Regions from separate parts of the Amycolatopsis cynarae genome, predicted to be linked through region 2. Evidence: riboswitches for the same ligand, from Rfam matches in the RefSeq annotation. Region 2 holds a riboswitch; the other holds the start of a gene.
The links. A riboswitch is a leader RNA that binds a small molecule or an ion and turns the genes downstream of it on or off. The one in region 2 is predicted to bind glycine.

Region 1: linked by a shared signal. The riboswitch ahead of ORV05_RS20335 (aldo/keto reductase) and the one ahead of gcvP (aminomethyl-transferring glycine dehydrogenase) in region 2 are both predicted to bind glycine.

The regions. Positions count from the first base shown of each region.
Region 1 is NZ_CP113836.1:4,256,641-4,267,257, reverse strand. It holds gene ORV05_RS20385 (AMP-binding protein) at 1-1,139, shown strand, start outside; gene ORV05_RS20380 (hypothetical protein) at 1,344-1,817, opposite strand; gene ORV05_RS20375 (hypothetical protein) at 2,042-2,257, shown strand; gene ORV05_RS20370 (CDP-alcohol phosphatidyltransferase family protein) at 2,393-3,001, shown strand; gene gcvH (glycine cleavage system protein GcvH) at 3,062-3,445, shown strand; gene garA (glycogen accumulation regulator GarA) at 3,583-4,047, shown strand; gene ftsR (transcriptional regulator FtsR) at 4,044-4,802, shown strand; gene ORV05_RS20350 (bifunctional nuclease family protein) at 5,033-5,506, shown strand; gene ORV05_RS20345 (TetR/AcrR family transcriptional regulator) at 5,605-6,249, opposite strand; gene ORV05_RS20340 (MerR family transcriptional regulator) at 6,495-7,061, shown strand; glycine riboswitch at 7,096-7,192, shown strand; gene ORV05_RS20335 (aldo/keto reductase) at 7,541-8,371, shown strand; gene ORV05_RS20330 (substrate-binding domain-containing protein) at 8,413-9,603, opposite strand; gene ORV05_RS20325 (3-methyladenine DNA glycosylase) at 9,883-10,617, opposite strand, start outside.
Region 2 is NZ_CP113836.1:925,551-936,167, reverse strand. It holds gene ORV05_RS04495 (FadR/GntR family transcriptional regulator) at 1-291, opposite strand, end outside; gene ORV05_RS04490 (L-serine ammonia-lyase) at 293-1,645, opposite strand; gene gcvT (glycine cleavage system aminomethyltransferase GcvT) at 1,647-2,726, opposite strand; gene gcvP (aminomethyl-transferring glycine dehydrogenase) at 2,730-5,504, opposite strand; glycine riboswitch at 5,605-5,696, opposite strand; glycine riboswitch at 5,698-5,791, opposite strand; gene ORV05_RS04475 (3-oxoacyl-ACP reductase) at 5,834-6,598, opposite strand; gene ORV05_RS04470 (aldehyde dehydrogenase family protein) at 6,604-7,968, opposite strand; gene ORV05_RS04465 (gamma-glutamyl-gamma-aminobutyrate hydrolase family protein) at 8,116-8,835, opposite strand; gene ORV05_RS04460 (glutamine synthetase family protein) at 8,816-10,162, opposite strand; gene ORV05_RS04455 (amidohydrolase family protein) at 10,315-10,617, shown strand, end outside.

The sequences.
Region 1 (10,617 bases), 3.3 Mb from region 2:
TCACTCCGGACGGTGCCACCGCGGCCGCCGACCCGCTCCTGCTGTACTTCACCTCGGGCACCACGGCCAAGCCGAAGCTGGTGCAGCACACGCACGTCTCCTACCCGGTGGGCCATTTGTCCACTATGTACTGGATCGGCCTGGAACCGGGCGACGTGCACCTGAACATCTCCTCGCCGGGCTGGGCCAAGCACGCCTGGAGCAACGTGTTCGCGCCGTGGAACGCCGAGGCGACGGTGTTCCTGTACAACTACGACCGGTTCGACGCCACCCGGCTGATGGCGCAGATGGACCGGTGCGGGATCACCAGTTTCTGCGCGCCGCCGACGGTGTGGCGGATGCTCATCCAGGCCGACCTGACGGAACTGAAGAACCCGCCCCGCAAGGTGGTCGGGGCGGGTGAGCCGCTCAACCCGGAGGTGATCGACCAGGTCCGCAGGGCCTGGGGCGTGACCATCCGGGACGGCTTCGGCCAGACCGAGAGCAGTGTGCAGATCGCCAACACCCCGGGACAGCCGGTCAAGTCCGGTTCGATGGGGCGGCCGCTGCCCGGGTTCACGGTGGCGCTTCTCGACCCGGTCACCGGGCAGCGCAGCACCGAGGGCGAGATCTGCCTCGACCTCGCGCACCGCCCGGTCGGGCTGATGGCGGGCTACGCCGACGACGACGAGCGCACCGCGACGGCGTTCGAGGGCGGCTACTACCACACCGGTGACGTCGGCTCGATCGACGAGGACGGCTACATCACCTACGTGGGCCGCACCGACGACGTGTTCAAGGCGTCGGACTACCGGATTTCGCCGTTCGAACTGGAGAGCGTGCTCCTGGAACACGAAGCGGTGGCCGAGGCGGCCGTCGTGCCGTCGCCGGACCCGATCCGGCTGGCGGTGCCGAAGGCCTACGTCGTGCTGGCCGCGGGCCACGCCGCGGACGCGGCGACGGCCGAGAGCATCCTGGCCTTCGGCCGCGAGCACCTGGCGCCCTACAAGCGGATCCGGCGGCTGGAGTTCACCGAACTGCCCAAGACGATCTCGGGCAAGATCCGGCGGGTCGAACTGCGCGGCCGGGAACAGTCCGTTCCGGACGGCAGGCCGCCCGGTGAGTTCCGCGAGGAGGACTTCCCCTCGCTCAAGTCCTGAAGCGGACGCACTGCGCGCCGACGGGGCCCCGCACGGGTGGCGTGCGGGGCCCCTTCGCGCGCTCAGTTCGCGCCCGTCCTCTGTGGAGCATGTCGCGGCCGGTTCGCCGGTCCGCAGTCGACGGTCCCGTTCCGCACGATCACCGGGCCGGGGCGGCGGGGAAAGCGGGCCGCGGGCCAAAGCGGTTCCGCGGGCGGTCCGGGGTCACTCGGCGGCGACCACGCGGGCGTACACGGTCTTGTCGTCGAGGCTGCAGGTGGTGCCGCCCTGGGAGCTGGGCGGGCCGGACACGCACAACCAGCCGTCGACGGTGGCGCTCACCGGGCGGCCGGAGCCCGCGGGCTGCTGCCCGGCGATCCCGGCCTGGAACTTCGCCACGAGCTGGTGGGCCTGCGGGCAGCCGATGCCGGTCGCGGTGCTGTCGAGCACGCTCAGGGTCAGGCCGCTGGCCGCGGTGACGGAGCCGCAACTGCCGTCGGCCGACGCCAGGGCAGGCACGCTCGTCACGGTGGCCGCGGCGCGCCCGGCCGGGGCGGCGCCCGTCGCGGAACCGGAGGCCGGGCCCGCGGAGGTTCCGGTGAGGGCGGGCGCGGCGGTCTGCGGGGCGGGCACCGAGCACGCGGTGAGGAGCGCGGTGGCGCCCCCGGCGAGCAGCGGGCCGAGCCGCCTGACGATCATCGTTTCCTCCCTCGGACATGATCCGGCAGGGCGAGGCTACCGCTGGGCGGGGGCCGCCGCGCACCGGGCCATGGATGGTCCACAGTGGACCGCCGCGTAGGGTTGGCCCCTCCACTGGGCGGGTGAATCTCCTCGGGCGGGCTAACGTTGCCGGTTCCGCCGCCGACGTTGGCGGTGTACCTGCCCGGTGAGCCAATCCTGTCCCTCTTTCCCTTCAGAGAGCGATGAACACCGAAAGCACAAACGGAACCCAGTCCCCGGAAAACGCCGAACCGCCGACCACCCCCTGCACCGTGGTGTGGAGCCAGGGGCGCCCGTACGTCCTCGAACCGGGCGACGGCAACCCCCGCTGGGTCGGCACCGACAACCGTGGCCGCCCGCTCAAGCTGACCGGCGCCGACCTGCGCCGTCGCGGCTGGAGCCTTCACCGGGCGAGCTAGGGTGACGGGGTGATCGAGCCCCGCCCGGACAGGGCGCCCGAGGACACCACCCGCGCCCGCGGTCAGGGCACGGAGACCGGGCGCCCCGTCGACAGCAGTCCCGCCGGTGCCCTTGCCTCTGCACCGGACGGCCCGGTGGCCGGACCGGAGCAGCCCCCGCTGCTCCGGCAGGCACTCACCGTGCCCAATCTCCTGTCCCTGCTCCGCCTGGCCGGGGTGCCGGTCTTCCTGTGGCTGCTGCTGGGCCCGAAGGCCGACGGCTGGGCGCTGGCGCTGCTGGTGTTCAGCGCGCTGACCGACTGGCTCGACGGCAAACTCGCCCGATGGCTCGACCAGACGAGCAGGCTCGGCCAGCTGCTCGACCCCGCCGCCGACCGGCTCTACATCGTCGCGACCCTGGCCGCGTTCCTCCTCCGGGGCATCCTGCCCTGGTGGGTGGTGGCCGCGCTGGTGGTGCGCGAGCTGGTCGTCGGCGTGGCGATCCTGGTGTTGCGGCGCAACGGATTCGCCCCGCCCGAGGTGACCTACATCGGCAAGGGGGCGACCTTCGTGCTGATGTACGCCTTCCCGTTCCTGCTGCTGACCCAGGGCGCCGCGGCCGATTCCACGGTGGCCGCGATCGCCCGCCCGATCGCCTACGCCTTCATGACCTGGGGCGGTGTGCTGTACCTGTGGTCCGGGGCGTTGTACGTCCTGCAGACCGTCCGGGCCATCCGGGGTGCCGCCCGGACCGGCCGGATGTAAGACTTCCGCCGGAAGGTCCGCGCCGCCAGGCGGCGGACCGGCGAAGAAAGGGGACGGCGGGTGTCCGCACCAGAAGAATTGCGCTACACCGAAGAGCACGAGTGGGTGGCCACCGGCTCCGGTGACTCGGTCCGGGTCGGCATCACCGAGTACGCGCAGGACCAGCTCGGCGACGTGGTCTTCGTCGAGCTGCCCGAGGTGGGCAAGCAGCTGTCGGCGGGCGACGTGTTCGGCGAGGTCGAGTCGACCAAGAGCGTGTCCGAACTGTTCGCTCCGGTGGACGGCGAGGTGGTGGCCGTCAACGGCGCCGTGGTCGACTCCCCGGAGCTGATCAACAGCGATCCCTACGGCGAGGGCTGGCTCATCGAGATCAGGGCCGGGGACCCGTCGGCGGTGGAGGCGCTGCTCGATTCGGAGGCCTACCAGGCCCTGACGGCGGGCTGAGCCGGGCCGATCCGGGCTGATCCGGGCCGGGCGCGCGGGGGCCGGGAGGGAGCCCCGGCAGCCCCTTCGCGATCAGGCACGGTACGTTGACAGCACACGTTGCTAGGCAAAACACTTCAGTGGTGAGGAGAGCTCAGGTGAGCACGAACGACGGGCCCGGCGTTCCCCCGGAGCAGTCTCCGGAGCGGACTTCGATCTTCCGGGCCGACTTCCTGGCGGACGCGGAGGCGCAGGAGTCGGCGGCGCCGGAGCCCTCGGTCGCCGGTGTCGACGCGCTTCCGGCAGGCTCGGCCCTGCTGGTCGTCAAGCGCGGCCCGAACGCGGGGTCCCGGTTCCTGCTGGACCGGGACACCACCAGCGCGGGCAGGCACCCGGACAGCGACATCTTCCTCGACGACGTCACGGTTTCCCGGCGGCACGCGGAGTTCCGGCGGGAGGGCGGCGAATTCGTCGTCATCGACGTGGGCAGCCTCAACGGCACCTACGTCAACCGCGAGCCGGTGGACCAGGCCGTGCTCGCCGGCGGTGACGAGGTCCAGATCGGCAAGTTCCGCCTGGTCTTCCTGACCGGCCCGGGGCACGGGGGTCAGGGGGCACAGTGACGGCTGCGGGGCGGCCACAGCGCGATGCGTTGAGCATCGGGGCCGTGCTGGCGCAGCTTCGCGCCGACTTCCCCGATGTGACCATCTCCAAGATCCGGTTCCTCGAGTCGGAAGGCCTGGTCCAGCCCGGCCGGACTCCCTCGGGCTACCGGCAGTTCGCCCCGGCGGACGTGGAGCGCCTGCGGTTCGTGCTGGCCGCCCAGCGGGATCACTACCTGCCCCTGAAAGTGATCAAGGAACAGCTCGACGCCGCCGACCGCGGTGCCGGTGGCGTCGATCCCGGCGTGGGCAGGCTGCCCCGCAAGCTCGTGCCGCTCCCGGCGGGCGACGGTGAAACCCCGGGCGAAGGCCTGCCCGGTGCGGAGGATTTCGCACCGGGCAGACAGGTCCGCCTGACCCAGGAGGAACTGCTCGCCGAGGCGGGCATCGACGTGCGCACCCTGGCCGAACTCGAGCAGTACGGCCTACTTCGTCCCGGGGCCGCCGGGTTCTACGATCCGGATTCCGTCCAGATCGCCCGGACGATCCGCGCGATGACCGAGTTCGGCATCGAGCCGCGGCATCTGCGTGCCTTCCGCGCGTCGGCGGACCGGGAAGTGGGTCTGCTGGAGCAGATCGTCGCCCCGGTCTATCGTCATCGGGACGCCGACGCGAAGGCCCGCGCGGACGAAATGGTGCGGGAGCTGGCCGCGCTGTCGGTCACCCTGCACACTTTGCTGGTCAAGGCCGGTATCCGAGGTGTGACCGGCGGCTGACGACTGGTCACGCCGGATGCGCCTGGTCGGTAATGACACAGTTTCGACACTCTTGCGCGCGCCCGACATGCCGTACGGTTGGTTATGGGTTGCCGGAAACCGGATATGCGGACTCAGCACAAGGACAATTGCGAGCACAGCGCCCAGATGACGGGTAGCGTCGACCTTGTCGATGCGGGATCCTCGAAACAGCGCTGCAGCCCGCGCACAGGAGAGGGAGGCGAAGCCCGATGAGCGAGATGCGCGTCGTCGGCGTGCGGGTCGAATTGCCCGCGAATCAGCCGATCTTGTTGCTGCGGGAGACGGAGGGCGAGCGGTACCTCCCGATCTGGATCGGATCCGTGGAAGCCACGGCCATAGCCCTGGAGCAGCAGGGTGTCCGTCCCGCCCGCCCGTTGACGCACGACCTGCTCAAGGAGGTCATCGGGGCACTCGGCCGCGAACTCGAGCAGGTGGTGATCACTGATCTGCGCGAGGGCACCTTCTTCGCCGAACTCGTCTTCGACGGAGACGTCCGGGTTTCGGCCCGGCCGAGCGACTCGGTCGCCCTGGCGCTGCGCGTCGGCGTGCCGATCCACGCGGTCGATTCCGTGCTCGAGGAGGCCGGGCTGATCATCCCGGACGAGCAGGAGGACGAGGTCGAGAAGTTCCGCGAGTTCCTCGACTCGGTGTCGCCGGAGGACTTCCGCGGCGCCGACACCTGAGCACGGCCGGGTTCCGTCTCCCCGTGTCGCGAGCGCGGCACCCAAGCGCGGCACCCCGGGTTCGGAGCCGGTTCGGTCGGAACCGGCTCCGGCGTCAGCTAATGGGCCTGATCCGGCGTCGCCGCACCGGCGGGCCGGGTCGCCCGCTCGAACAGATCGGCCAGTTCGTCGCCGTAGGCCTCGAGGTCGGTCGCCGGGTCGGCCGCCAGTGCCGCCGCCGCACCGTCCACGGAGTGTGCGATCGTCCTCGCCATCACCGCGGGCGCGAACTCCCCGAACTCTCCTTCCTGCTGCCCCTGGCGCAGTTGGCGTTCCAGGCGCCCGTAGCGCATCTCCGCCTGCAGCGCGTCCATGATCGGATCCTGTCCGGCGTTGCGCCGCACCTCGTCCAGTGCCCGGACGGCGTCCGGGTGTGCGCGCACGAAGTCCGTCTCCGCGCGCAGGTGTGCGCGCAGCAGTGCGGTGCGGCCGGTGGCCTGCCCGGCGCGTTCCAGCACGAACTGCTCCTTGGCGTGGAGCAGGATGCCGAGGACGGCGTTCATCAGATCGGCCTTGGTGCCGAAGTGGTAGCTGATCATGCGGGTGCTGCTCAGCCCGGCACGGGCACGGATGCTCTCGAAGGTGGTGGCGGAGTAGCCGTGCTCGGCGAGCACGTCGATGGTGGCGGTGAGGATCTGGGCCCGCCGTGCCGCCTCGGTCACGCTCAGCCCGATCTCGGGCTGCATCTCGGCCGTTATCTGCATGAGTAAATATTAACATGGACAGGTAAAAACTGCACCTCGGGCGGAAGGCTCATGAACCGGTCGAGGTCTGCCGCGCGTCGCGTTGACCAGCGGGGCCCCCACGCTTACCGTCGAAGGCGGGAAATCGTTCCAGGTGTGATTCGTCCGGCTCGGCGCAACCTGATCGGTTTCGCCGTGCGGGGTTCCGCTCCGGTGCCCTGGTTGTTGTTTCGACCGGCCTGCCAGCCGGGCGAGGGGAGGCTTGCGTGGTCGACGAAAGGCCGGTCAAGGCGGTCGACGGGGAGCAGGGTGAACTCTTCCCTGATGCGTCCCTGCCCGACGAGCTGGTCGGATACCGGGGGCCCGCGGCCTGCCAGATCGCCGGGATCACCTACCGGCAGCTCGACTACTGGGCCCGCACGCAACTGGTCGCCCCGAGCATCCGCACCGCGCACGGGTCCGGCTCGCAGCGCCTCTACTCCTTCAAGGACATCCTCGCGCTGAAGATCGTCAAGAGGTTACTGGACACCGGGGTCTCGCTGCAGAACATCAGGGTGGCCGTCGATCATCTGCGTGCCCGCGGGATGAACGATCTCGCCAAGGTGACGCTGGTGTCCGACGGCACCACCGTCTACGAGTGCACCTCGGCCGAGGAGATCGTCGATCTCCTGCAGGGCGGCCAGGGTGTCTTCGGCATCGCGGTCAAGGTGCCGATGGCGGAGATCAGCGGCACCATCCACGAGTTCCCCGCCGAACGGGCCGACGGTGGCCAGGTCGAATCCGTGGTGTCGGACGAGTTGAGCCAGCGGCGCAATGCCCGGCGTACGGGCTGAATCGCGCTGACGGTAGGGTGAATCCCGCAGTCGCCGAAGCTGCGCGGGAGAGACCGGCCCCCACCCCGGGCCGGCGCCGAAGGAGCAACTCTTCCCCGGAACCTCACAGGCACCCGGACCGCGCGGACGAGACGCCTCTGGAAAGTGGGTCCCGGCCAGAACCCGGCGTGGTGACCCCGCCGACGGTGCAAGCCCGACAAAACACCCGGGTGAACCTCTCAGGCGCCCTTTGAGGGTCGGACAGAGTGGGGAGGCCCCGGACACGCTCACGTGTCCGGGGCCGCTGCCGTTACCGGGCCAGGTGGAATCGAAAGCGCTCTCATCCCCGGTCGGCTTGCGCGTTGCGGTGAGGGGACCCGCTCACCGCACTTGCGGCAGGGGGCCGCGGACGGGGGAGTACCTTCGGCGGCCGCGCGCGGTGAGTGGCAGGATCGGGGGCGGATCGTTCAAGACCGCGACGACGTAAGGAACGCATTCGCATGGCTGTAGTTCCCGACCTCGAACTGAACAACGGCGTCACGATCCCGCAGCTCGGTTTCGGCGTGTTCCAGGTCCCCGCCGAGGACACCGCGGAAGTGGTCCGGACCGCGCTGCGGACCGGCTACCGCAGCATCGACACCGCGGCGGCCTACCGGAACGAAACCGGTGTGGGCGCCGCGATCCGGGAGTGCGGCCTGCCCCGGGGGGAACTGTTCGTCACCACGAAGCTGTGGAACTCCGACCAGGGCTACGACTCGGCGCTGCGGGCCTTCGACGCCGGCATGGAGCGGCTCGGGCTGGACTACCTCGATCTGTACCTGATCCACTGGCCGCTGCCCGCACGTGACACCTACGTCGAGACGTGGCGGGCTTTCGGGAAACTCCTCTCCGAGGGCCGTGTCCGCGCCATCGGGGTGTCGAACTTCCAGGTCCCCCACCTGAACCGGCTCATCGACGAGACCGGTGTGGTCCCCGCGGTCAACCAGGTCGAGCTGCACCCGAACCTGGCACAGGCCGAGTTGCGCGCCTTCCACGCCGACCACGGCATCGTCACCGAGGCCTGGAGCCCCCTCGCGCAGGGCGCGCTGCTCTCGGACGAGACGATCACCGGGCTGGCCTCCCGCCACGGCAGGAGCCCGGCGCAGATCGTGCTCCGCTGGCATCTGCAGCTGGGCAACGTGGTGATCCCCAAATCGGTCACGCCGTCCCGGATCGCCGAGAACTTCGCCCTGTTCGACTTCGCACTGACGGACGAGGACATGGCGGCCATCGGCAAGCTGGACACCGGTGCCCGCATCGGCCCCGACCCGGACACCTTCAACCTCGCCTGAGCCGGCCGGAGCGGGCGGCCGGCGCCGTTTCGTATCCGCGCTCAGCCTGCGGGCTTGGCGAACGCGGACTGCTGGGCCGGTTCCCGGAGGAAGTCGCGGAACACCTGCGCGGCGCGGGCCTGCACCTCGTCCACGGTGGCTCCGGCCAGGCCGAGGAACGGGTAGTCGGCCGAACTGGCCGAAGCGATCGATTCGGCGGGTGAGCCGATCATGCCGGGCTTGGTGGTCTGCAGCTGGGCGATCCAGTACGAGTTCTCCGGAACCCAGGCCGCGGGCAACCCGCCGATCGAGTCGAGGCTCGCCTTGCCGGTCAGGGCGTCGAGCACGCGATCCGAAGGCGCGGCCTGCACGTCGATGTGGACGCAGTGCGAGTGCACGACGGTCTTGGCGTCGTTCCACTTCGCCGCGGCTTCGGTCACCGCCCGCTGGATGCTGGGGGTGACCAGCACCCGCATCGACGAGTCGCCGTCCGTGCAGGAGTTCGCCTGCGCCTCGGCACGGCTGTTGAGCACGCTGTTGGCCCAGCCCCAGCCGAGCAGGCCGACCACGATCAGCACGATGAACCCGCCCAGCACGATGGGCCAGGCGGCGATGCGGCGGCGGCCCGCGGCCTTGCCGACCGCGCGGTGGGTGCCGGTGAGGGTGGCCGACGAGTCTTCGGCGGGTTTGTCGACAACCCGGTGACTTCCGGTCGTGGTGCTGCGCTCGTCGGCCTGGCGGACGGGGCGGTGGCTGCCGGTGGAGGTGCGGCCGTCCGGAAGATCGGTGCGGGAGCGTTCGACGGGCGGTTCGGCGGCGCGGAAGCTGCCGGTGGTGGTGCTGCGCCCGGCGGCGGGCGGTTCGGCGGCGCGGAAGCTGCCGGTGGTGGTGCTGCGCCCGGCGACGGGCGGTTCGGCGGCGCGGAAGCTGCCGGTGGTGGTGCTGCGCCCGGCGGCGGGCGGTTCGGCGGCGCGGAAGCTGCCGGTGGTCGTGCCGCGCCCGGGCGGGGGAGCCGCGGGCCGGTCCGGTACGGCGGCGGGCCGACCGGAGGTGGGATCGGGGGTGCGAGGACCTCCGGGGGTGGCGCGCCGGTCCTCGAACGGGGGAGGAGGCGGGACGGGATAGCCGCCGGTGGGCGAGCGCCGGTCGTCGAAGGGTGGGCGATCGGGGTCGCCGCCGACGGGAGGCCGGGGGCCTTCGACCGGCCTCGACGCGGCAGGCCGGACGGCAGGCGGAAGCGGAGGTGCGCTCACGGGAGGCCTGCTGGGCGAACCAGGCCGGCCGTGATCGCGGGGCCCTGGGCGAGACGTTTGCGGCCTGTTCACCGGGCGGTGGGGCTCGAACGGTCTCTCAGGGCGGGCAGGAGCGGGATCCTCTTCGTCCCGGCTGTGACGCCCCATGGGGTGTCCCTTCGACTCTGCGTGTGCACTATCTCGGCGGCATCACCCTAACAGGGGTAAGCCGTTAGGGAAACGTGATGTTTTATCGAACTTCCCGAAACTTACGGTCACCGGCAAGAGGATCAAGAAAAGTCAACCGCCGAGTGTCGGAAGATCATGGCACCTCGCGATCAGTTCGTGGCGCAGGGGTGCGGCGCGGCGGGCGAACTCGGCCTGCTGCCGTGCGTACTCCGCCCGTCCCGACGGTGTTTCGACCGGAATCGGCGCATAACCGAAGGGGCGGAGATCGTAGGGACTGGCGCGCATATCCAGTTCACGGATCTCCACAGCCAGTTCGAAACAATCGGCCACGAGTTCCGCGGGGACGAACGGTGACAAGCGGAATGCGGCCTTGTAGAGGTCCATGTTCGCGTGCAGGCATCCCGGCTGTTCCAGTTCCGGCTGAGTGGCCCGAGTGGGCTTCGGATCGTTGAGCGGCCGCGCGGGCGGGGTGAAGAAGCGGAAGGCGTCGTAATGCCCGCAGCGCAGGGGAAGCGACTCGACCACCGCGTCCGTCCCCGCAGGCCCCAGGCGCAGCGGCACCTGGTTGTGCCGCACCTGATCCGCGTCCTGCCGGTACACCATGGCCCACTCGTGCAGCCCGAAACAGTTCAGCCTCGGCGCGCGGGCGGCCGTCGCGGTGAGCAGGGTCAGCAACTGCCGTGCCGTCTCCACGCGCTTTCCGTCGAAGGCGGCGAGGTCGAGCGCCACCCCGCCCGGCACCTCGTGGTATTCGGGGCGCTCCAGGAACCGGCGGGCCGCCTCGCCCGCGAGGACCACACCGGGGCCCGGATGCCAGCGTTCGAGCTGGGACGGCCGGTACGAGTA
Region 2 (10,617 bases):
CCGCAGGCTCTCCTCCTCCGGCGGCTCCGGCAGCGTCTCGTTGACGAAGGTGCCGCCGTAGCGGCCCCGCCGCGATTCGACGTACCCCGCGTCGGCGAGCGCCCTGATCGCTTCCCGCAGCGTGACCCGGCTGACGCCGAGCCTCTCGGCCAGTTCCCGTTCGGCGGGAAGCCGCTCACCCGCACCGACGACCCCGAGCCGGATGGCCTGCAGCAGGCGCTCGACCGTCTCCTCGAACGCGTTCCCGGCCCTCACCGGCCGGAACAACGCCTCCCCCGCGCCGCTTTCCATGTCAGCATTCGATCACGTTGACGGCGAGTCCGCCGCGCGCGGTCTCCTTGTACTTGACCTTCATGTCCGCGCCGGTCTCGCGCATGGTCTTGATCGCCTTGTCCAGGGTCACCACGTGGACGCCGTCGCCGCGCAGCGCCATGCGCGCCGCGTGGATCGCCTTCGCCGCGCCGACCGCGTTGCGTTCGATGCACGGGATCTGCACCAGCCCGCCGACCGGATCGCAGGTGAGCCCCAGATGGTGCTCGACCCCGATCTCCGCCGCGTTCTCCACCTGCGCGGGGGTGCCGCCCAGCACCTCGGTCAGCCCCGCCGCGGCCATCGCGCACGCGGAGCCCACTTCTCCCTGGCAGCCCACCTCCGCGCCCGAGATGGAGCCGGTCTGCTTGAGGATCGACCCGATCGCCCCGGCGGTGAGCAGGAAGGTGACCACCCCGTCGTCGTTCGACTCCCGGACGAAACGGCGGTAGTAGTGCAGCACCGCCGGGATGATCCCGGCGGCCCCGTTCGTCGGCGCCGTCACCACGCGGCCCCCGGAGGCGTTCTCCTCGTTGACCGCGAGCGCGTACAGGCTGACCCAGTCCATTGCGGACAGCGAGTCCTCGGTGCCCTCCTCGGCGAGCAACTTGGCGTGCAGGGCCTTCGCCCGCCGGGGTACCTTCAGCCCGCCGGGCAGCACGCCGTCGCGCGCGCAGCCCTCGCGCACGCAGCCGGCCATGACCTCCCAGATGTGCAGCAGGCCCTGCCTGATTTCGTCGCGGCTGCGCCAGGAAAGCTCGTTGCGCAGCATGATCTCGCTGATCGGCAGCCCGGTTTCGCGGCACAGCGTGAGCAGTTCGGCGCCGGTGGAGAAGGGGTGGGGCAGCTTCGTGTCGTCCTCGGCGATCCCGTGCTCGCCGCGGACGAAACCGCCGCCGACCGAGTAGTACGTGCGTTCGGCCAGCAGGTCCGGCCCGAACGCGCGGAAGACCATGCCGTTCGGGTGCTCCGGCAGGGACCGGCGCCGGTGCAGCACCAGATCGGTCCGCTCGTCGAAGGCGATCTCGGGGCCGCCGGGAAGGGGCAGCAGGCCGGTTTCCCTTATCCGCGAGACCTTTTCCGGCACCGAAGCGGTGTCCACGTCCTCGGGCCGCTCACCGGACAGTCCCAAAAGGACGGCCCGGTCGCTGCCGTGGCCGTGCCCGGTCGCCCCCAGCGAGCCGAACAGTTCGACCCGGACGCGGGTGGTGCGCCCGAGCAGTCCCTCTTCGGCCAGCGCCGCGACGAACAGGCAGGCCGCCCGCATCGGGCCGACGGTGTGCGAACTCGACGGCCCGATCCCGATCGAGAACAGGTCGAAGACGCTGATGGCCATTTCAGCCGCGGCGGTAGAACGGCATCGAAACCACCTCGACCGGTTCGATGCGGCCCCGGATGTCCACCGACAGGCCCGTCCCCGGCTCGCCGTAACCGGCGGGCACGTAGGCCATGGCGATCGGATGGCCCAGCGTCGGGGACAGCGCACCGCTGGTGATCTCCCCGATCTCGCGGTCCCCGTCCAGCACGCGGTAGCCGTGCCGGGGCGCCCGCCGCCCGCTGCCGCGCAGGCCCACCAGGATCTTCTCCGGTTCGGTCCGGCCCGCCAGCGCGTCCCTGCCGACGAAGTCACCGGGCTTGTCGAACTTCACCACGCGGCCGAGACCGGCGTCGAACGGCGACAGCTCGCGGTTCAGTTCGTTGCCGTACAAGGGCATTCCGGCTTCCAGCCGCAGCGTGTCCCGGCAGGCCAGCCCGGCGGGCAGCAGCCCGTGCGCCGCTCCGGCCTCGCTGAGGATCCGCCACAGGTCCGCGGCTTCGGCCGCGGGCACGTACAGTTCGAAGCCGTCCTCGCCGGTGTAACCGGTGCGCGCCAGCAGCACCTCGTGTTCCCGCACCCGGGCGGGCATGCTCGCGTAGTACTTCAGCTCCGCCAGATCGGCTCCGGTCACCGCGCCCACGATCGCCGCGGAGTGCGGGCCCTGCACCGCGACCAGCGCGGTTTCGGCCGAACGGTCGGTGACCTCGGCATCGAAGCCGGAGGCACGGGCGGTGAGCTCGGCGGCGACGGCGGGCGCGTTGCCGGCGTTGGCGACGACGAGGAACCTCTCCTCGGCCAGCCGGTACACCACGAGGTCGTCCAGCACGCCGCCGTCGGGCGCGCAGATCATCGTGTAGCGGGCGCGGCCGGGCTTGACCGCGGACAGCGCGCCGACCAGCGCGTAGTCCAGCGCCTGCGCCGCCTGCGGGCCGGTCAGCTCGATCTCGCCCATGTGCGAGAGGTCGAACAGGCCCGCGGCTTCACGCACGGCCCGGTGCTCGGCGAGCTCGCTCGAGTACCGGACCGGCATCTCCCAGCCCGCGAAGTCGGTGAACAGCGCGCCGAGTCCTTTGTGGACGCCATGGAGTGCGGTGTGCATCGGTCAGCTCCCGTAGGCTTCGATCGGCGGGCACGAGCAGACGAGGTTGCGGTCGCCGTAGGCGCCGTCGATGCGGCGGACCGGCGGCCAGTACTTCGCCTTGGGCGAGACTCCCTGCGGGTACACCGCCAGCTTCCGGTCGTAGGGCAGATCCCAGTCCGAGGTCAGCGTTTCCGCGGTGTGCGGGGCGTTGCGCAGCGGACTGCGCTCCACCGGCCAGCGGCCCTCGGCGATCTCCTCGATCTCGCGGCGGATGGCGATCATCGCGTCGCAGAACCGGTCGATCTCGGCCACGTCCTCGCTCTCGGTCGGCTCGACCATCAGCGTGCCCGCCACCGGGAAGGACATCGTCGGCGCGTGGAACCCGTAGTCCACAAGGCGCTTCGCGACGTCGTCCACGGTCACGCCGGTGCGCTTGGTGAGCGCGCGCAGGTCCAGGATGCACTCGTGGGCGACCAGGCCGTTGCGCCCGGTGTAGAGCACCGGGTAGTGCGGGGCCAGGCGTGCGGCCACGTAGTTCGCGGCCAGCACCGCGACCTTGGTGGCCGAAGTCAGCCCGGGGGCACCCATCATCCGCACGTAGGCCCACGAGATCGGCAGGATCGACGCGGAACCGTACGGTGCGGCCGAGATCGGGCCGACCCCGGTGGCCGGGCCCGCCGCCTCGTCCAGCGGGTGGTTCGGCAGGTACGGCGCGAGGTGCTCGCGCACCGCGACCGGCCCCACGCCCGGCCCGCCACCGCCGTGCGGGATGCAGAACGTCTTGTGCAGGTTCAGGTGCGACACGTCGCCGCCGAACTCGCCCGGCTTCGCCAGCCCGAGCAGCGCGTTGAGGTTGGCACCGTCCACATAGACCTGGCCGCCGCCCTCGTGCACGATCCGGGCGATCTCGTTGATGCCGTTCTCGTACACGCCGTGGGTGGACGGGTAGGTGACCATGATCGCGGCCAGGCTGTCGCGGTGGGCGTCCACTTTGGCCTGCAGATCGGCCAGGTCGACATCGCCGTCGTCGTTGCAGGCGACCACCACCACGCGCATCCCGGCCAGCGCCGCGGAGGCGGCGTTCGTGCCGTGCGCCGAGGACGGGATCAGGCAGACGGTGCGCCCGGCCTGCCCGTTGGCCCGGTGGTAGGCGCGGATCGCCAGCAGCCCGGCCAGTTCGCCCTGGCTTCCGGCGTTCGGCTGCAGCGAAACGCTGTGGTAGCCGGTGACCTCGGCCAGCCAGTCGCACAGCTGGCCGATCAGCTCGCGGTAGCCCGCGGCGTCCTCGGCCGGGGCGAACGGGTGCAGTCCGGCGAAGGCGGGCCAGGTGATCGGCTCCATCTCCGCGGTCGCGTTGAGCTTCATGGTGCACGAGCCGAGGGGGATCATGCCGCGGTCCAGTGCGTAGTCCTGATCGGACAGTCGCCGCAGGTAGCGCAGCATTGCGGTCTCGGAGCGGTGCGAGTGGAAGACCTCGTGAGTCAGGAACTCCGACCGGCGGGCCAGCCCGGCGGGCAGCGCCGGGGCGCCCGGCTCCGCGTGGGCCTCCAGGTCGAAGGCGAGCAGCACCCGGCGCAGTGCGTCCAGCGTGGTGACCTCGTCGCAGGCGATGCGGATGTGGTCCTCGTCGGCCAGGCCGAGGTTGATGCCGAAGCGGCGTGCGTCGCCGACCAGCCGGGCGGCACGGCCGGGCACCCGCACCAGCACCGTGTCGAAGAAGCTCTCGTGGACGACCTCGACCCCGCCGTCCCGCAGCGCGGCCGCCAGCCCGGAGGCGAGGGAGTGCACGCGGGCGGCGATGTCCCGCAGTCCGTCCGGGCCGTGGTAGACCGCGTACATCGCGGCCAGCACCGCGGGCAGCACCTGGGCGGTGCAGATGTTGGAGGTGGCCTTCTCGCGGCGGATGTGCTGCTCCCGGGTCTGCAGCGCCAGGCGGTAGGCCGGGGCGCCGTCGGCGTCCACCGAGACCCCGACGAGACGGCCGGGCATCGACCGCTGAAGGCCGGACCGCACGGCCAGGTACCCGGCGTGCGGGCCGCCGTAGCCGAGCGGCACCCCGAAGCGCTGCGTGGTCCCGGCCGCGATGTCGGCGCCGAACTCGCCCGGCGCCTCGATCAGGGTGAGGGCCAGCAGGTCTGCGGCGACGGTGTAGAGCGCGCCCGCCTCCCTGGCCACGGTCCCGATCGCCTCGTAGAAACCCTTGCCGCGCAGGACACCGGAGGCCCCGGGGTACTGCACGACCACGCCGAAGAACTCCTCGGGCAGGCCGGTGGCCAGATCGCGTACCACCACCTCGATGCCGACCGCCTCGGCACGGGTGCGCACCACCGCGATGGTCTGCGGCAGGCATTCGGCGTCCAGCACCACCCGCTGCGACTTGGCCTTGGAGGCGCGCCGCATCAGCATCACGGCCTCGGCCACCGCGGTGGACTCGTCCAGCAGCGACGCGTTCGCGGTGTCCAGGCCGGTCAGGTCGGACACCATGGTCTGGAAGTTGAGCAGTGCTTCGAGCCTGCCCTGCGAGATCTCGGGCTGGTAGGGCGTGTAGGCGGTGTACCAGGCGGGGCTTTCCAGCACGTTGCGGCGGATCACCGCGGGGGTGACCGTGTCGTGGAAACCCAGCCCGATCATCTGCGTCATCGGCCGGTTCTTGGCCGCGAGCGCCCGCAGCTCGGCGAGTGCGTCCTGCTCGGAGGCCGCCACGGGCAGGTCGAGTTCGCGGGGGTTGCGGATGGCCGTGGGCACGGCCGCCTCCACGAGCGCGTCGAGGCTCGAGTACCCGCACTCGGCGAGCATCTTGGCCTGCTCGTGCCCGGACGGTCCGATATGGCGGTCGGCGAACAACACGGGAGCTCCTCACTACCGGACGCGGACTCGCTCGCCCGCGGCTGGGAACTCCCCCTCTGTCATCGGCACCTGAGAGTTTCACCGCTCGCGCGGCTTTCACCTTGGGTGAGGCGCACCGGCTGCGCCTGCTTTCCAGAGTGGCCTGGCCCGAGCGGTAACTGGTACCTGAGAGATTGGCGGGGAAGTTGCTCCTTCGGTGCCCCGTGTGGCGACGGGGGCTCTCCCGCTCAGGCTCATGTCGGCCGTGTTCAGTTGTCTGGTTTCACTCTACAGCGCCCTTACAGCGGGGTAACGTACGCGCCGCTGATCCCACCGTCCACCAGGAACTGCGACGCCGTGATGAACGACGCATCATCGCTGGCGAGGAAGGCCACCGCGGCGGCGATCTCCTCCGGCTCGGCGAACCGGCCCAGCGGCACGTGCACCAGCCTGCGGGCGGCCCGTTCCGGGTCCTTGGCGAACAGCTCCCGCAGCAGCGGCGTGTTGACCGGTCCCGGGCACAGCGCGTTCACCCGGATGCCCTCCCGCGCGAACTGCACGCCCAGTTCACGGGTCATGGCCAGCACCCCGCCCTTCGACGCGGTGTAGGAGATCTGCGAGGTCGCCGCGCCCATCACCGCCACGAAGGAAGCGGTGTTGACGATGGAACCCTTGCCCTGGCGCTGCATGTGGGGGATCGCGTACCGGCAGCACAGGTAGACCGAGGTGAGGTTGACCTGCTGCACCTTCTGCCAGGCCTCGATGCCGGTGGTGAGGATCGAGTCGTCCTCGGGCGGGGAGATCCCGGCGTTGTTGAACGCCACGTCCAGCGAGCCGAACCGCGCCACGGTGGTGTCGAACAGCGCCTGGACCTGCGCCTCGCTCGTCACGTCCGTGGCGATGAACTCGCCGTCCACCTCGTCGGCGGCGGCCTTGCCCGCGACCGCGTCGACGTCGGCGATCACCACCTTGGCGCCCTCGCCCGCCAGCCGCCGGGCCGTGGCCAGGCCGATGCCGCTGCCCCCGCCGGTGATCACCGCGACGCGGCCGTCGAAACGCTGCATGGACCTCATACCTCCGTGCTCAGGAAGACGTTCTTGGTCTCGGTGAAGGACTCGGCCGCCGCCGGGCCGAGCTCCCGGCCGAGGCCGGACTGCTTGAACCCGCCGAACGGCGTCCAGTACCGCACCGAAGAATGCGAGTTGACCGACAGGTTGCCCGCCTCGACCCCCCGCGAGACCCGCAACGCCCGGCCCACGTCCGAGGTCCAGATCGACCCGGACAGCCCGTAGGCGGTGTCGTTGGCCAGCCGGATCGCGTCCGCCTCGCCGTCGAACGGCACCACCGCCACCACCGGGCCGAAGATCTCGTCGGTGACCAGCGGATCGGTCGGGGACTCCGGCAGCACCACGGTGGGCGGGAACCAGAAACCGGGACCGTCCGGGGCGCTCCCCCGGAAGGCGACCCTCGTGCCGTCCGTGACGTAGGAGGCCACCTTCGCCCGGTGCGCCGCGGAGATCAGCGGGCCCATCTCGGTGCGCTCGTCGGCCGGGTCGCCGACCACCACCCCGCGCACCGCCGGTTCCAGCAGCTCCAGGAACCGGTCGTAAACCGGCCGTTCCACCAGGATGCGGGACCGGGCGCAGCAGTCCTGGCCCGCGTTGTCGAACACGCCGTAGGGCGCGGTCGCCGCGGCCCTCTCCAGGTCCGCGTCGGCGAAGACGATGTTCGCGCTCTTGCCGCCGAGTTCGAGGGTGACCCGCTTCACCTGCTCCGCGCAGCCCGCCATGATCCGCTTGCCCACCGCGGTGGAGCCGGTGAACACGACCTTGCGCACCGCGGGATGGGTCACGAACCGCTGCCCCACCACGGGCCCCGCCCCCGGCAGCACCTGGAACACGTCCTCGGGCAGGCCGGCCTGCCGCGCCAGTTCCGCCAGCCGAAGCGCGGTCAGCGGGGTCGACTCGGCCGGTTTCAGCACCACGGTGTTCCCGGCGGCCAGCGCGGGGGCGAACCCCCAGGCCGCGATCGGCAGCGGGAAGTTCCACGGCACGATGATCCCCACCACGCCGAGCGGTTCGTGGAACGTGACGTTCACCCCGCCCGGTACCGGGATCTGGCTGCCGAGCAGCCGTTCGGGCGCCGCCGCGTAGTAGTGCAGCACGTCACGGACGTTGCCCGCCTCCCAGCGGGCGTTGGAGATCGTGTGCCCGGAGTTGCGCACCTCCAGCCGGGCCAGGTGCTCCCGGTCCGCGTCCACCGCCTCGGCGAAGGCCCGCAGCAACCGCGCGCGGTCGCCGGGGGCGACGGCGCGCCATGCGGGCAGGGCCGCCTGCGCCCGCGCGATCGCCTCGTCGGTCTCCTCCAGCGAAGCCAGCGGCACCGAGGTGAGGACCTCCTCGGTCGCCGGGTTGACCACGTCCACAGTGGTCACAAGCTCACTCACACCGCCTCCAGTGTGTTGGTGCCGTGAGGCGACCCCTCACGGCTCTGGTCGCGACCTCGCTCATGCCGCCTCCAGTGTTTTGCGGGACACCCGCACCCGGTCGGCCCGCATGAGCGGGGGCTTCGCCAGTCTCGCTCATGCGGCCTCCAGGAGCGCCGCGAACAGCCGTACGTCTTCCACGTCCTGTTCCGGATGCCACTGCACCCCGAGCACGAACCGCTCGCCGGGCAGCTCCACCGCCTCGATGGTGCCGTCCGCCGCCCAGCCCACCGCCCGCAGCCCCGTGCCGAGCCGCGCCACGGCCTGATGGTGGTAGCAGTGCCCCTTCGCCTGGGTGCCGAGGATCGCGGCCGCCCGGCTGCCGGCGGCCAGCATGATCCGGTTGTGCCCGTAGACGCCGGGCCCCGGCTGGTGCTCGGCGTGCCCGAGCTTCTCGGGCAGGTGCTGGGTCAGCGAACCGCCCAGCGCGACGTTGAGCACCTGCAGGCCCCGGCACACGCCCAGCACCGGCAGTCCTCGCGCCACGGCATCGGCCGTCAGCGCGAACTCGAACGCATCCCGTTCGGGGCGGCTGACGGTTTTCTCGTGCGGTGTCTCGCCGTAGCGTGCGGGATCGACGTCGGCGCCCCCGGCGATCACCACCGCGTCGACGGCGGCCAGCGCCGAGGTGTCCGTGCCGACCGAGGGCAGCAGCACCGGAACGCCGCCCGCGCGCACCACGCAGTCCACATAGGACCGTGGCACCAGTGCGGCGCCGGTGTCCCACACACCCCAGCGCGCCTGCTCCACATAGGTCGAGATACCGACCACCGGCCGCGAGGCGCGCCGGGTGGGCTCAGAGCCGTTCGAAACCACGGATCCGCTCCCAATCGGTGACGGCCGCGTCGAACGCGGCGAGTTCGACGCGGGCGGAGTTCAGATAGTGCTCGACGACCTCGTCGCCGAAGGCCGTGCGGGCGACCTCGCTCTTCGCCAGCAGTGCGGCCGCGTCCCGCAGGTTCGACGGCACGGCCGGTTTGCCCGAAGCGTAGGCGTTGCCGGTGAACTCGGGTTCGAGCGGCAGTTCGTGCTCGATCCCGTGCAGGCCGGCGGCCACCAGCGCCGCCACCGCGAGGTAGGGGTTCACGTCACCGCCGGGAACACGGTTTTCGACCCGCAACGACGGTCCGTGCCCGACCACCCGCAGCGCGCAGGTGCGGTTGTCCGTGCCCCAGGCCACCGCCGTGGGCGCGAAGCTGCCCGCCGCGAAACGCTTGTAGGAGTTGATGTTCGGCGCGAAGAAGTAGGTCAGCTCGCGCAGGCAGGCCAGCTGCCCGGCCAGGAAGTGCTCCATCACCGGGGAGAACCCGCGCGGGCCGTCCCCGGCGAGCACCGGTTCGCCCTCGGCCGAGCGCAGGCTGAGGTGGATGTGGCAGGAGTTGCCCTCGCGCTCGTTGTACTTGGCCATGAAGGTCAGGCTCCGGCCCTCCTGGGCGGCGATCTCCTTGGCCCCGGTCTTGTAGATGCTGTGGTTGTCGCAAGTGGACAGCGCGTCGGTGTAGCGGAAGGCGATCTCGTGCTGCCCGGGGTTGCACTCGCCCTTGGCGGACTCGACGTACATCCCGGCACCAGCCATCTCGTTGCGGATCCGGCGCAGCAGCGGCTCGAGGCGACCGGTGCCCAGCAGCGAGTAGTCCACGTTGTACTGGTTGGCCGGGGCGAGCTCGCGGTACCCGCGCCGCCAGGCCTGCTCGTAGCTGTCGTCGAAGACGATGAACTCCAGTTCGGTGCCCACGTACGCGGTCAGGCCGCGCTCGGCGAGCCGGTCGACCTGGCCTCGCAGCACCTGCCGCGGCGACGCGGGCACTGCCCCGCCCTCGACCCACTCCACGTCCGCGAGCACCAGCGCGGTCCCCGGATGCCAGGGCAGCAGGCGCAGGGTGCCCAGGTCGGGGCGGAGCACGAAGTCGCCGTAGCCCTTCTCCCAGGAGGACATCGCGAAACCGTCGACGGTGTTCATGTCCACGTCCACGGCGAGCAGGTAGTTGCAGGCCTCGGTCGCGTGCGGCACGACCTCCTCGAGGAAGTACCGCGCCGCGCACCTCTTGCCCTGGAGGCGGCCCTGCATGTCGGTCATCGCGACGAGAACGGTGTCGATCGCGCCGGAATCAGCCAGTTCCCGCAGCCGGTCGACGGTGAGCATGCCCCTGGCAGTGCTGATCCGGTCGGTCATCCGGTTACCCTTCCGCGCGCCGCTCGACCCCCTCAAAGGCTCACTATTGATCCATTGACCGTCCCTGTCAAGCCGGGCCACGCTTTTCCCGCGGACTCCGCCGCGGCGCGAAGGGGAAACCGATGCCTGACGAGATCATCGACGTGTGGATGCAGCAGCCCAACGCGCGGTTCATGGCGCAACCGTGGCTGGAGACGCTGGTGCGCTGGACCGGAATGTCCCGGCTCGCACCCACCACCGCCGAGACCCTCGACGCGATGGACGCCGCGGGCGTGCGCCTGGGGCTGCTGTCGGCCTGGCACTCCCCCCACGGCGTGCTGATCTCCAACGACGAGGTCGCCGCGCTCGTCGAACGGCACCCGGACCGGTTCGCCGGGATCGCCACCGTGGACCTGACCGATCCGGTCGGCGCGGTACGGGAGATC